3 regions of the Marinomonas sp. 5E14-1 genome follow, and region 3 is predicted to be linked to each of the others. Evidence: predicted binding sites of a transcription regulator. Region 3 holds the regulator's gene; each other region holds the start of a gene.
What was found. Region 3 encodes sigma-54, which starts transcription at its own class of promoters, with help from an activator protein. Its sites were predicted from a motif close to TGGCACNNNNNTTGCTNT; they were not measured.
Positions count from the first base shown of each region.

Region 1 (4,399 bases), on a different contig from region 3:
GCCAGGCATACGAATATCACTGATGATAGCGTTTGGTTGCTCTTTGTCTATCATGTTGACGAGGTTTTCGGCCGAGTCAAATAAACGACATTGGATGCCTTCTTGCTCTAGAGTCTTTTCCAATACCCAGCGAATAGAGCGATCATCGTCAACAATCCATACAGTTTCATCTTGTGTCATGTGTTTTTCTCCTCGCCTTGGACTGATGTCTCAATGGGAATTAATATGTTGAATTCGGTGTGTTGTGGGTGGCTATTGCATTCGATGATGCCATGATGCTGATGAACAACCGATTGAGAGATAGATAAGCCCAGTCCGGTTCCGTCAGCTCTGCCACTAACCATGGGATAAAATAACGTTTTCATAATGGATTCAGGTATGCCTGGGCCATTGTCGATAATGCTGATTTTGCAAACCAGACGGTGTCGTTTTGAGCCGATAGTGAATTGGCGCAAGGTACGAGTGACCATGCGAATCGTCTTTTTCTGGCTGTCTTGATCTTCCATCAATGCTTGCATGGCATTCCGAGTAATGTTCAGCAGCGCTTGTATTAGCTGAGATTCGTCGCCGATTAAATCTGGAATACTCGGGTCATAATCTCGAATCAATTTAATTTTGTTGTCTGTTTCAACAGAAATGAGCTGTCGAACACGCTCAAGTACTTTGTGAATATTTAATGGTTTGTTTTTAGGGATTTGTCTTGGGCCGAGCAAACGATCAACAAGGTCTCGTAGCCGATCGGATTCTTCAATAATGACTTGGGTGTAGTCATTTAAAGCCTCGTCAGTAAATGCACGGCTGATTAATTGTGCAGCACCACGAATTCCGCCTAATGGGTTTTTAATTTCATGGGCAAGTCCACGAACCAATTCTTTGCTACTTTCGTGGTTTGCAATAATTTCGTCTTCTTGGGAAATTCGCTTCATTCTATCGCGAGGGTAGAGTTCTATTATGAGGCTTTTTGTCGCATTTGATGACCCCATGATTGGCGTCACAGTGTAATCACAGAACAGCTTTTTTGAATTGACCCGCTCAATTTCCGCTTCACGTTTCGTAAAGGCATGACTTGTCTCAATAGCAGAATATAAGGCACTGATGCTGTTCTCGTTTTCACGAAAAGCAGAGCTTAAGTCGTTGCCATAAATTCGGCGACGGCTAACTGCAAGCAGCATTTCTGCGGCAGGATTTAAGTATTCTATCTCTAATTTATTATTCACTTGAATGATAGCGGTAGATAGATGATCGATTAATAAACTATACAAAACAAAGCCTCTTTATTGACCATTCACTATGTGCAAAAAGCGAACCAACATTGGGCACTTTGAAATGGCTTATATATATAAGGTATCTGTTTTAAACAAAAAATAATACGCACAATTGTGGTGCGTCATGTGGCGTGCATTTTTTAAGTGCAAAAAAAAAGCCTCGATCTAAATCGAGGCTTTCGTTTTTACTGAACAGTTTTAAAGATTAAACACTGTAGTAAAGTTCGAACTCAAGAGGAGTTGTTGTCATTGCAACACGTTGAGCTTCATCTGCTTTAAGGTCGATGTAAGCATCGATCATGTCGTCAGAGAATACGCCGCCTTGAGTTAAGAACTCACGGTCTTCACTTAAGCACTTAAGAGCTTCTTCTAAGCTTGCTGCTACTTGAGGGATAGCCGCTGCTTCTTCAGCTGGAAGGTCATATAAATCTTTATCTGCTGCATCGCCAGGGTGAATCTTGTTTTTGATACCATCAAGGCCAGCCATCAACATAGCTGCGAAAGCTAGGTATGGGTTAGCGGTTGGATCAGGGAAACGTGCTTCAATACGCTTACCTTTAGGGCTAGCAACGTAAGGGATACGGATAGAAGCAGAACGGTTACGAGCTGAGTAAGCTAGCATAACTGGTGCTTCAAAACCTGGAACAAGACGCTTGTAAGAGTTTGTTGAAGCGTTAGTGAACGCGTTCAATGCTTTAGCGTGCTTGATGATACCACCGATGTAGTAAAGAGCCGTTTCAGATAGTCCAGCGTATTGGTCACCAGCAAATTGGTTAACGCCATCTTTCCAGAAAGATTGGTGAACGTGCATACCAGAACCGTTATCGCCAACGATTGGTTTAGGCATGAATGTCGCTGTTTTGCCGTAAGCGTGAGCAACATTGTGTACACAGTACTTAAGGATTTGAACTTCGTCAGCTTTTTTAACTAGAGTGTTAAATTTAGCGCCGATTTCATTTTGGCCAGCTGTTGCTACTTCGTGGTGATGAACTTCAATTTCTAAGCCCATTGTTTCCATTGCACCACACATTGCGCCACGTAGATCGTGGTGAGAATCAACTGGTGGTACTGGGAAGTAGCCGCCTTTTACTGTTGGGCGGTGACCCATGTTGCCGCCTTCAATCTTCTTGTTAGAAGCCCAAGCAGCTTCTTCTGCGTTGATTTCAACACAAGAACCTGACATGTCAGTTTTCCACTTAACATCGTCAAATACGAAGAATTCTGGCTCAGGACCGAAGAATGCAGTGTCACCAAGACCTGTAGATTTAAGGAATTCTTCTGCACGTAGAGCAACAGAACGAGGGTCGCGATCGTAACCTTGCATAGTAGAAGGCTCGATTATGTTACAACGAACAATAACAGTCGCTTCTTCAGTGAAAGGGTCGATAATAGCCGTATCGTCCTGAGGCATCATGATCATGTCGGATTCGTTGATGCCTTTCCAGCCTGCGATGGATGAACCATCAAACATCTGACCAGTCTCAAAAAACTCTTCGTCTACCGTAATAGCTGGAATAGATACGTGTTGTTCTTTACCTTTAAAATCAGTAAAGCGAAGGTCAACCCACTTCGCGTCATGCTCAGCAATCAAGGCAAGGGTCTTGTTTGACATAGTTGTTCTCCAGTCGTCGTTAAAAGTGAAATCACTTTAGAATAGAAAATATGCTTTTTAATAAAGCGCCATTTTGTCGTATCAGAAAGCACAACTTGTGCCAGAATGTTGTGCGAAGTGAAAAATCCTTCTATAACAATGTCCTAAAAGGTTTGCATATTAGGGTGCACTTAATAGTAGCTTTTAAAATACATTAAAAAAACATTTTTGCTTTATTTTGGTGCGGAATTTGTGTTTTTTGTTTTGGTTTGGTGCGCATTTAATGTTTTCGTATCCAAAGTCTTTTCTTTATACTGTGCGCCTTTTTTCTAATCACAGATACGTAGCTCAATCCCTATGAAATTTATTGTTAAGTTCTTTGCTGAAATCACCGTTAAAAGTCGCCCTGTAAGAAAGACTTTTATTAAACAACTGCGCCACAATGTAAAACTGGTCCTGAAAAAATACGATGCAGAGGTGACGGTTTCAGGGAACTGGGATTTTATTGAGATTTATTCTGAGCGTGATGAGCTGCGTGAAATCTTTATTGAGGCGCTCACAAACATCGCTGGCATTGCCCATTTTCAATACGTTCGTGAGTTTCCGTTAGTGGATTTGGATGGCATTGTTGATGAAGCGCTTGTGTCTTATGGTGACGTTCTTAAAAATGCCGTTTTTGCGGTGCGCGTAAAACGTGTTGGTAAGCATCACGATTTCACTTCAGTTGAAGCTGAACGACACATTGGTGGTTGTCTAAAAGCGCGTTCGGGGGCATTGGCCGTTCGTTTAAAAAATCCTGAAGTGTTAGTGCCGATTGATATTCGCGATGATCGTGTGTGGATGATTGAACAGCGCGTTGAAGGTTTAGGTGGTTATCCATTGGGTTCACAGGATCCCGTTTTGTCGTTGATGTCAGGTGGCTATGACTCTACGGTAAGTTCCTATTTAACCATGGCTCGTGGATTAAAAACGCATTTTTGCTTTTTCAATTTAGGCGGTGATGCCCATGAAATCGGTGTGAAGCAAGTGTCCCATTATATCTGGGAAAAGTATGGATCTTCTCTTAATGTGAAGTTTATTACTGTGCCATTTGAAGCCGTAGTAGGGGAAATCCTTACTAAAGTTGATAATGCTGAAATGGGTGTGATTTTAAAACGCATGATGTTGCGTGCCGCTTCCCAAGTAATGGAGCAAGTAGGTGCAAAAGCCTTAGTGACAGGGGAAAGTGTGGCGCAAGTGTCGAGTCAAACCTTGATCAACCTTAAAGTCATTGATCAGGTTACGGAAGAATTGGTCTTGCGCCCTTTGGTCACTATGAACAAGCAAGAAATTATTGATAAAGCCATCGACATTGGTACCGCTCCTTTTGCGGCCAGCATGCCAGAATTTTGTGGTGTGATTTCTGTGAAGCCAACCACTCGAGCGAAAATGCATCGAGTAGAGAAACAAGAGTCGAACTTTGACTTTTCGGTGCTAGATAAAGCAGTAGAAAACGCCAATGTAATGTCGATCCAGAATGTCATGGATGATGTGGCGAAGCAAT
Region 1 covers NZ_JBDXMW010000008.1:152,336-156,734, reverse strand. Annotated here, with positions in the region: gene ntrC (nitrogen regulation protein NR(I)) at 1-180, opposite strand, end outside; gene glnL (nitrogen regulation protein NR(II)) at 177-1,262, opposite strand; gene glnA (glutamate--ammonia ligase) at 1,471-2,877, opposite strand; gene thiI (tRNA uracil 4-sulfurtransferase ThiI) at 3,214-4,399, shown strand, end outside.
Region 1: the regulator sigma-54 is predicted to act here: its motif matches at 2,963-2,980, upstream of glnA (glutamate--ammonia ligase).

Region 2 (4,399 bases), on a different contig from region 3:
TCCAGAAGGGCCATCGAGGGCTTTCACGTCGGCAGTCAGTTGAACCAAATAACCCGATGCAAAACGAGCAGCAAAACCAAGACTACGAAGAATTTGAACCAATAACCAAGATGTGTCGCGGCAAGACCCTTTTTTCAATGTCAGGGTTTCTTCACAAGTTTGAACGCCTGGCTCCAGACGAATTCCGTAACCGATATCACTCGCTAATCGACTGTTGATGGCAACCAGAAAGTCATTTACTGGTGTGTTTTTGCGGTCAACGGTTGATAGCCATTTGTCCAATAATGGACAAGATTCTGTGACTTTTAAATAAGGCTCTAATTCTTTCTTAAGGGCTTTATCGTACGCAAAAGGGAACTCTTCTGCGTAACTTTCCACAAAGAAGTCGAATGGGTTGATCACCGTCATATCGGCGATTACTTCCACAATGAATTCAAGCTTATTGGTTTTTTCCGGAAACACTAGACGTGTCTGAAAGTTTCCAAAAGGGTCTTGTTGCACATTGATAAAGTGCTTTTCAGGCAAGACCTTTAAAGAATAATCGTGAATTTTGGTACGGGAATGCGCCGCAGGTCGTAGTCTTAAAACATGAGGGGCTACATTAATAAAGCGGTCAAACTCATAGGTGGTTTTGTGCTGTATTGCGACTCTAATGGTCATGCAGCGTCTCCCTGCCTAAATTGAAACCAGTTTTCTGTGATTTTATGGTTAATTTCAATAATGGCAATTTGTAATTCGTTAAGGTGGTTGTGGAAATCTTCGTTTAGATCTTCTGAACTTGAAAGTGGGTATTTAAATTCAAAAATTTTATTTGCTTGGGCAGCAATCAGCGCGGAGCGAGGTAGTTTTTTTGCTGCTTCACTGATTTGGCCGAAGCAATAATCCAGGCTTCGTGGGAAACATGGGTCGTTCATCAAAAAAGTTGTGGCTTTTGCGCCATTGATTGAGGTTCTGACTGTACGACGGTAATCCAAGTAAGCACTTTGAGATTTGAGGACTTTTGACCAAGTTACTTGCCCCAGTTGAATTCTGGCTTCTTGATCTGATTGCAACATTAAGGAAACTGCGGCATCTAAGATTCGTGTCCCCATGTCAGCACGTTCAAGATAGCGTCCCATGATCAAGAAATGCCAGCCAGAATCTCGACTCATTGCGCCAGCAAAAAGACCAATGATTTTTTGACAACCTTCAATAATGGTGTTCAAGAAAAGGTGACGCTCTGAACGGTTAATACCTTGTTTAATATTTTTCTGAGCGTATAGGTCTAGTTCGTTAATCAACTCCCAGGTTTCTTTAGGCACCACATCGCGAGTTGTTCGGATGTTTTCTCGAACCATTTTCAATGAAGATAAAATAGAACTGGAATTGGTGTCATCGGCTAAAAGAAACTTCACCACATTGCGCTCATCTTTCACTTTGTAACGTTGTTCGAACGCTTCCTCACCACTGAGTATTTCAATTAAGTTATACCAAGAAACGTTAATGTCGTTTGGTAGGTCAAATAGTAGGTCATCATAAACACTGACTAAACGGGCAGTGTTTTCAACACGTTCTAAGTATCTTGCGCTCCAATATAAACGCTCTGCGACTCTAGATAACATAATTATTCCCCCTTAGTGTCAACGATCCAAGTGTCTTTACTACCACCACCTTGTGACGAATTAACGACCAAAGAGCCTTTTTTCATTGCGACGCGAGTCAAGCCACCCGTTGTTACATAAGAGTCTTTGGCTTGCAAAATGAACGGACGCAAATCCAAGTGGCGAGGTTCTAATGTTCCTTTGGAAATTAGCGTGGGAGAAGTGGATAGTTTGAGCGTTGGCTGAGCTATGTAATTTCTTGGATGCTTGGTGATCAAATCTGCAAATAAAGCTTGTTCTTTTTTTGTGGAATGTGGGCCAACTAGCATGCCGTAACCACCAGATTCATTCGCAGGTTTTACTACTAATTTATCCAGATTTTCCAGCACATAAGCACGTTGTTCTGGATCATCGCATAGGAAGGTTTCAACGTTTTTAAGAATCGGCTCTTCGTTCAGATAGTAACGAATAATCTCAGGGACATAAGCATAGACAACCTTGTCGTCGGCTACACCTGCGCCAGGTGCATTGGCAAGAGCAACATTACCTTTACGCCATGCACGCATGAGTCCAGCGACACCCAAAACAGATTCTGGGTCGAAGGCTTCAGGGTCGATGAAGAGGTCGTCGATACGACGGTAAATTACATCCACACGCTCTGGGCCATTAATGGTTTTCATGTAAACGCAGTCATCACTGTCGACAAATAAGTCGCTGCCTTCCACCAACTCTGCTCCCATTTGTTGAGCAAGAAAGGCGTGTTCGAAATAAGCTGAGTTGTATATGCCGGGCGTTAAAACCACGATTTCTGGGTTTTCAATGTCTCTAGGAGACAAGGACGCCAAAGTATCAAATAGTTGAGATGTGTATGAATCAACAGGCAGTATGGATTCGTTCTCGAATAATTCTGGTAGTACGCGTTTAGTAATGGCGCGGTTTTCTAGCATGTAAGATACACCAGATGGGACGCGTAGGTTGTCTTCTAAAACAAAGAAGTCGCCGTTTTCATCGCGAACTAAATCAGTGCCACAAATATGAGCCCAAACACCGTAAGCAGGTGATACGCCGACGCATTCTGGTCTGAAGTTTTTGGAGTCTTTGATGATGTGTTCTGGGATGATTCCGTCTTTGATGACGTTTTGGTCGTGGTAGAGATCGTCGATGAAAAGGTTGAGTGCTTTGAGGCGTTGTTTTAGCCCTGCTTCTGCTATTTTCCAGTCTGATGCTTTTATGGTTCGGGGGACGATATCAAAGGGCCATGCTCTATCAATGTTGCCTTCTTCTGTATATACCGTGAAGCTAATACCCATTTCTTGTATGGTGGCTTCGGCTGTTGTTCGCCTCTTTTCTAGTTCTTCTTCAGATAAGCTGTCTAAATAGCCTAAAAGTTGTTTTGCTGGTGATCTTGGTGTTCCATCTTTATCAATTAACTCATCAAAAAAGTCTGATGATTGGTATTGGCTTGTTAGTGTTTCCATGTATACCTCGTTCTCTACATTATCCTGGAGGCGTGTGCTTTAATTTCGCACATCTCGGTGTACTTTTTTTGTGCGCCTGCCCTATTTTTGGGAGACATCTTTTCTTTACAAGGTTAGACCAAGGATGGTCAAAGTATAGCTTTATATTTAATTCACATAATGACGACGCATTATTAACAATGTTCAAAGCAAGGATCGCGCCATACTATTTGTCTGTATAATGACGAAAAATGTTTTTTCGTTTCATGATTTAGGTCTGTTTTACAGAGAAGTAAATTCATTATCATGGTGCGCTTGTTCAGTCGATGCTGTTATTACGCATTAATAGAGGAAAGATAAGTGAGCCAAGTTAGTCACATTATAATCGTCGGCGCTGGGATTGGTGGCTTAAGCGCTGCATTAGCGTTTGCTAAGCAGAATGTTCAGGTCACGGTTTTGGAGCAGGCTGAGTGTTTTGGCGAGGTAGGAGCTGGATTGCAGATAAGCCCAAATGCGTTAAAAGTGTTGCGCTACTTGGGCTTGGAAAACGAATTAAACCAATATGCCTTCACGCCACAGCATGCTTCAATGCGTAACTACAAAACAGGTGACTATTATTTAAAAGTTCCTTTGGCGGATCAGGCTATTCATCGTTATGGTGCGCCTTATTTGCATTTGCATAGAGCAGACTTACATCGTGTATTGGCAAATGGTTGCAAGGCGGCGGGTGTTGAGTTCGTTTTAAGCGCCAATATGACTCATTATGCTGAGACAGTAGAAAAGAGCGTTCAGGTTACGTTGGATGATGGTCGCACGTTTTCTTCGGATTTGTTGGTAGGCGCAGACGGGATTCACTCCACCGTACGAGAGCAGATGTTAGGTTATGAAAAAGCGACTTTCATGAAGCAAGTCGCGTGGCGCGGGATTGTTCCGGTCAGTGAGTTGAAGGTGAAAGTTCAGCCTGATGCGTGTGTTTGGGTTGGTCCGAATCGTCACTTTGTTAGCTACTATTTACGTGGTGGTGAATATGTGAATTTTGTCGCGGTAGAAGAGCGTGATGATTGGATTTCTGAATCATGGCGAGAAGAGGGGAATGTCGCAGAGCTTAGACAAAGTTTCTCTGGTTGGCATCCTGAAGTGACAGAGATTTTGTCTGCCGCAAGCAATAGTTTTTTATGGGCATTAAATGGTCGAGATGAGCTGCCTACATGGCATCAAGGGCACGCTGTATTACTCGGAGATGCTTGTCACCCTATGCTGCCTTTTATGGCGCAGGGTGCTGCTATGGCAATCGAGGATGCTTATGTTCTGGCGAAATGTGTTGCAGATCACACGATTTCTGATGCGTTAATCGAGTATGAG
Region 2 covers NZ_JBDXMW010000002.1:201,219-205,617, reverse strand. Annotated here, with positions in the region: gene ABFY09_RS02600 (transglutaminase family protein) at 1-660, opposite strand, end outside; gene ABFY09_RS02595 (alpha-E domain-containing protein) at 657-1,601, opposite strand; gene ABFY09_RS02590 (circularly permuted type 2 ATP-grasp protein) at 1,604-3,058, opposite strand; gene ABFY09_RS02585 (FAD-dependent monooxygenase) at 3,398-4,399, shown strand, end outside.
Region 2: the regulator sigma-54 is predicted to act here: its motif matches at 3,244-3,261, upstream of ABFY09_RS02590 (circularly permuted type 2 ATP-grasp protein).

Region 3 (4,399 bases):
CAAAAGAACCTAATACCAACAGATTCTTTAAGCAGCTCCCCTGACTATTTTATCACTCAGGTAACCATCAAAGAGTTCAATCAAAACGGGGAGTTGATTGAAACCCTCAAAGCTAAGCAAACACTGCACTATGTTGATGACTCGAAAACACTCCTTGATTCTCCGAGCGTTGCACGCAAATCAGAGTCAGGAACCTGGAGTGCAAAAGCGAATAAAGGCATCATTCATGATGGAAGTGATGATATTCTACTCACAGATAATGCTGAAGCCGTTAAAACATATCTTCAATCTGAAGACATAAAATTGAGCGCAGACAGCATACATTACTTAGATAAAGATCAATCATTAACAAGCCAAGGAAGTCCGATACTAGTCTCCACACAAGGAGAAACTTCCGCTGACAAAATTACGACCTATATAAATTCAGAAGAAGTTATCATGACAGGATCTGTAAGAGGAACATATGAAACACTTGATTAACATTTGCGCCTTGCTAATTTCAGCTTTATTAAGTCAATACACTTATGCCTTACCAGATGACATAAATAAACCTATAGAAGTTCAAGCTGATGAAGTCTCTTTTAACCAAAACACTGGGGAAGCCATTTACAAAGGCAATGTCTTCATCAAGCAAGGCTCTATTGAAATACAGGCACAATATTTAAAAGTTGTGACCGATGTAAAGACAAAAAAATTCAATCGTTTAGAAGCCTTGGGGGAACCAGCAAAATTCAGCCAACAAATCAATTTGACTGGCAACACTGTTACCAGCAAAGGAAATAAAATCCATTACTCTATCACTCAATCCAAACTAGAAATTATAGGTAATGGACAGTTAAGCAAGCTAAACAACTCTATATCCGCCGACTACATCCTTTACACTATTGATGATGGAGCCTTTAGTGCAGAAAAAAAAGGCACAGGCAGAGTATCGATGACGCTTCAATCTCCATTAGCTGAGGAAACAAATTAAATGGCCCTTCTAGAAGCTAAAAACCTAGCAAAGAGCTACAAAAAACGACAAGTAGTAAAGGATGTTTCCATCTCAGTTGAGTCTGGGCAAGCTGTTGGTTTGCTTGGTCCTAACGGTGCAGGCAAAACCACATGCTTTTACATGATAGTTGGGATGGTTACTAATGATGCAGGCGGCATATTCATCGACAGTAAAGATATCACCAGTAACGCGATGCATACCAGAGCACAAAAAGGTATCGGCTACTTACCACAAGAAGCCTCTATTTTTAGAAAAATGTCTGTTGAAGACAATATTCTAGCGATTTTAGAAACACGTAAAGAACTCACAAAAGCTCAGAAGAAATCCAGACTTGAAGACTTATTAGAAGAGTTTCATATTACTCATATCAGAAAAAATTTAGGCATGGCCCTATCTGGTGGTGAGAGGCGCCGTGTAGAAATTGCGCGGGCACTAGCAATGAACCCAAAATTCGTTCTCTTAGACGAGCCTTTTGCTGGCGTTGACCCCATTTCTGTCGGTGATATCAAACTTATCATCAAACACCTACAAGAAAGCGGCATTGGTGTTCTGATTACAGACCACAATGTCAGAGAAACCTTAGACATCTGTGATAAAGCTTATATTGTGGGCAATGGATATATCATTGCTTCTGGTGATGCTAGTACAGTTATTAACAATGAACAGGTGAAAAAAGTCTATTTAGGTGATGACTTCCGCCTGTAACCCCTTATCATTACTGCAGAAAGGGAGTAGTATGCATAACTCGTTCCAATTCACTCAAATAAAAAGAGTTGCTCCATGAAGCAGTCTTTACAGTTAAAACTCGGTCAACAGCTGACCATGACACCCCAGCTGCAGCAAGCGATACGTTTGCTGCAGCTTTCTACGCTGGATCTTAAACAAGAAATTCATGAATTTCTTGAATCCAACCCTCTTCTTGAACTTGACGACGACGAACAAGGACAAGTAGAAGCACCAGCTAGCATCGAATCCAAAAGCACAGCAGAAACACCTGATATCAATACAAGTGAAGAAGCTCGTGTTGAATCAGAATGGACAGAAAGCATTCCTGAAGAGCTCTCAATAGATAGTAACTGGGATGACACCTACCAAAGTTCTGCAGCGATCAGCGACAACAATAACTATGAAGGTGACAGCGACTTCGAAAGCCGTAATGCGCCTGCAGAAAGCATACAAGATCATTTAATCTGGCAATTAAATTTAACTCACATGTCTGATCGAGACATTGAGATTGCATACGCAATTATTGAATGCGTACAACCAGATGGTTACCTAAGTATTACACCAAACGATATCTGCGAGTCCCTTTCGACCGAACTAGAAGAACTTGAAATAGAAGAAGTTATGGCAGTCCAACATAGACTGCAGCGTTTTGACCCTATTGGTGTTTGCTCTACCGATCTACGAGATTGCCTATTAGTTCAGCTAGAAGCATTTCAAAACCACCCTTTATACAAAAGCACGCATAACCTGATTGACAATTATTTGCCGCTTCTTGGCAGTCGTGACTTTGCGCAATTAAGCAGAAAAACAAAGCTAAAAGACGAAGCTCTTAAAGAAGTAGTTTGCTTAATACAACAACTTAATCCTCGTCCCGGCTCTGTTATTGATGCAGATGATACGGACTATGTCATTCCTGATGTCTCTGTCAAAAAACGCAATGGCAGCTGGCAAGTAGAGCTAAACAATGACGCTTTACCGCCTGTCAAAATAAACGAAACCTATTCTGCTATGGCTAGCACAGCGTCAACGCCCGAAGACGCGAGCTATATCAAGACGTCATTACAAGAAGCCAAGTGGTTCATGAAAAGTTTACAAAGCCGAAATGAAACCCTATTAAAAGTTGCCAGCTGTATTGTAAGCCGTCAAATTGACTTCTTTGAATTAGGTGAAGAAGCCATGAAGCCCATGGTACTTCACGATGTAGCCGAAGAAGTCGGCATGCACGAATCAACAATATCTAGGGTGACGACTCAAAAATACATACACACACCAAAAGGTATTTTTGAACTTAAATATTTCTTCTCCAGCCATGTCAACACAGCATCTGGCGGAGAATGCTCTTCTACAGCAATACGAGCCATGATTAAAAAGCTAGTAACAGATGAGCCAGCTAAAAAACCTTTAAGCGACAATAAATTAGCGACTATTTTGGCTGACCAAGGCATACAAGTTGCCCGCCGTACTGTTGCAAAATACCGCGAGGCGATGAACATACCGCCATCCAATGAACGCAAGCGATTGATCTAAACGGACACTACTTTATCATGCCATTAAAATCATTATTGAAAGCGGAACTTGTCTTTGCAAAACAAGAGATTGTCAGCAAAAAACGCGTTCTTGAGAACTTAGCGGAAGTCGCATCTAACAAACTACATTGCGATAACGAAGCGGTTTATGACGCTTTATTAGGCCGAGAAAAACTTGGCAGTACTGGAATAGGAAATGGTATAGCCATTCCTCACTGTCGTTTGGAATCCGCCAATCATACGGCAATCGTTGTGATGTCATTACAAAAACCGATTGACTTTGATGCGATTGATAAAAGAGCTGTAGATTTGATCTTCGCCCTCATCGTTCCACCTCACGAGTGTGACTCTCATTTATCGACATTGGCGCAGATTGCAGAATTAGCACAATCGCCACAATCTTTAGATAAATTAAGAACCGCTCAAACAAACGAAGAGCTATTTAATATATTTGATTCGTTAATATAGGAAGCACGCATGCAAGAAAAGTCTATTACTATCATCAACAAACTTGGCTTGCATGCTAGAGCTGCAGGAAAACTTGTTGAAACAACTTCTCGCTTCTCCTGTGATATTACCATCGAAAAAGAAGGTCGTAACGTCGACGGAAAAAGCATTATGGCAATGATGATGCTCGCTGCAGGAAAGGGCACCGAAATTCATATCAAAACCAATGGAGATGACGAAAAAAACGCCCTAAAAGCCATAATAGAATTGATCAACAATCGCTTTGGTGAAGATGAGTAACACTTTATATGTCAGAGAAAGCAACTCTAACTAACCACCTGCAGACAGTCACCGAGTCTCTTGAGTCCGGTGCCACCATGCAAATCCGTTATTTACTTAACGGTGCACTACCTGCACAGGACGTTGCTCGATTATTGGAATCCTCCCCACCTAAAGAACGAAAGCTTTTATGGGAGCTGATTGACTCAGAAAACCAAGGCGAAGTGCTACAATATCTAAGTGAAGATATTGGCGCTCAATTCATGAAAAACATGAATACTGAGCGATTGATAGAGTTATCGGAAAGTTTTGAAAGTGATGACTTAGCCGATTTATTACAGCATTTACCAGAAACTATTGTAAAAGAAGTTCTTGCGTCCATGACAACGCAAGACAGGGTGCGTGTTGAAGCCCTATTAAGCTACTC
Region 3 covers NZ_JBDXMW010000004.1:40,441-44,839, reverse strand. Annotated here, with positions in the region: gene lptC (LPS export ABC transporter periplasmic protein LptC) at 1-480, shown strand, start outside; gene lptA (lipopolysaccharide transport periplasmic protein LptA) at 464-973, shown strand; gene lptB (LPS export ABC transporter ATP-binding protein) at 974-1,699, shown strand; gene ABFY09_RS04500 (RNA polymerase factor sigma-54) at 1,775-3,247, shown strand; gene ptsN (PTS IIA-like nitrogen regulatory protein PtsN) at 3,265-3,714, shown strand; gene ABFY09_RS04490 (HPr family phosphocarrier protein) at 3,724-3,993, shown strand; gene mgtE (magnesium transporter) at 4,002-4,399, shown strand, end outside.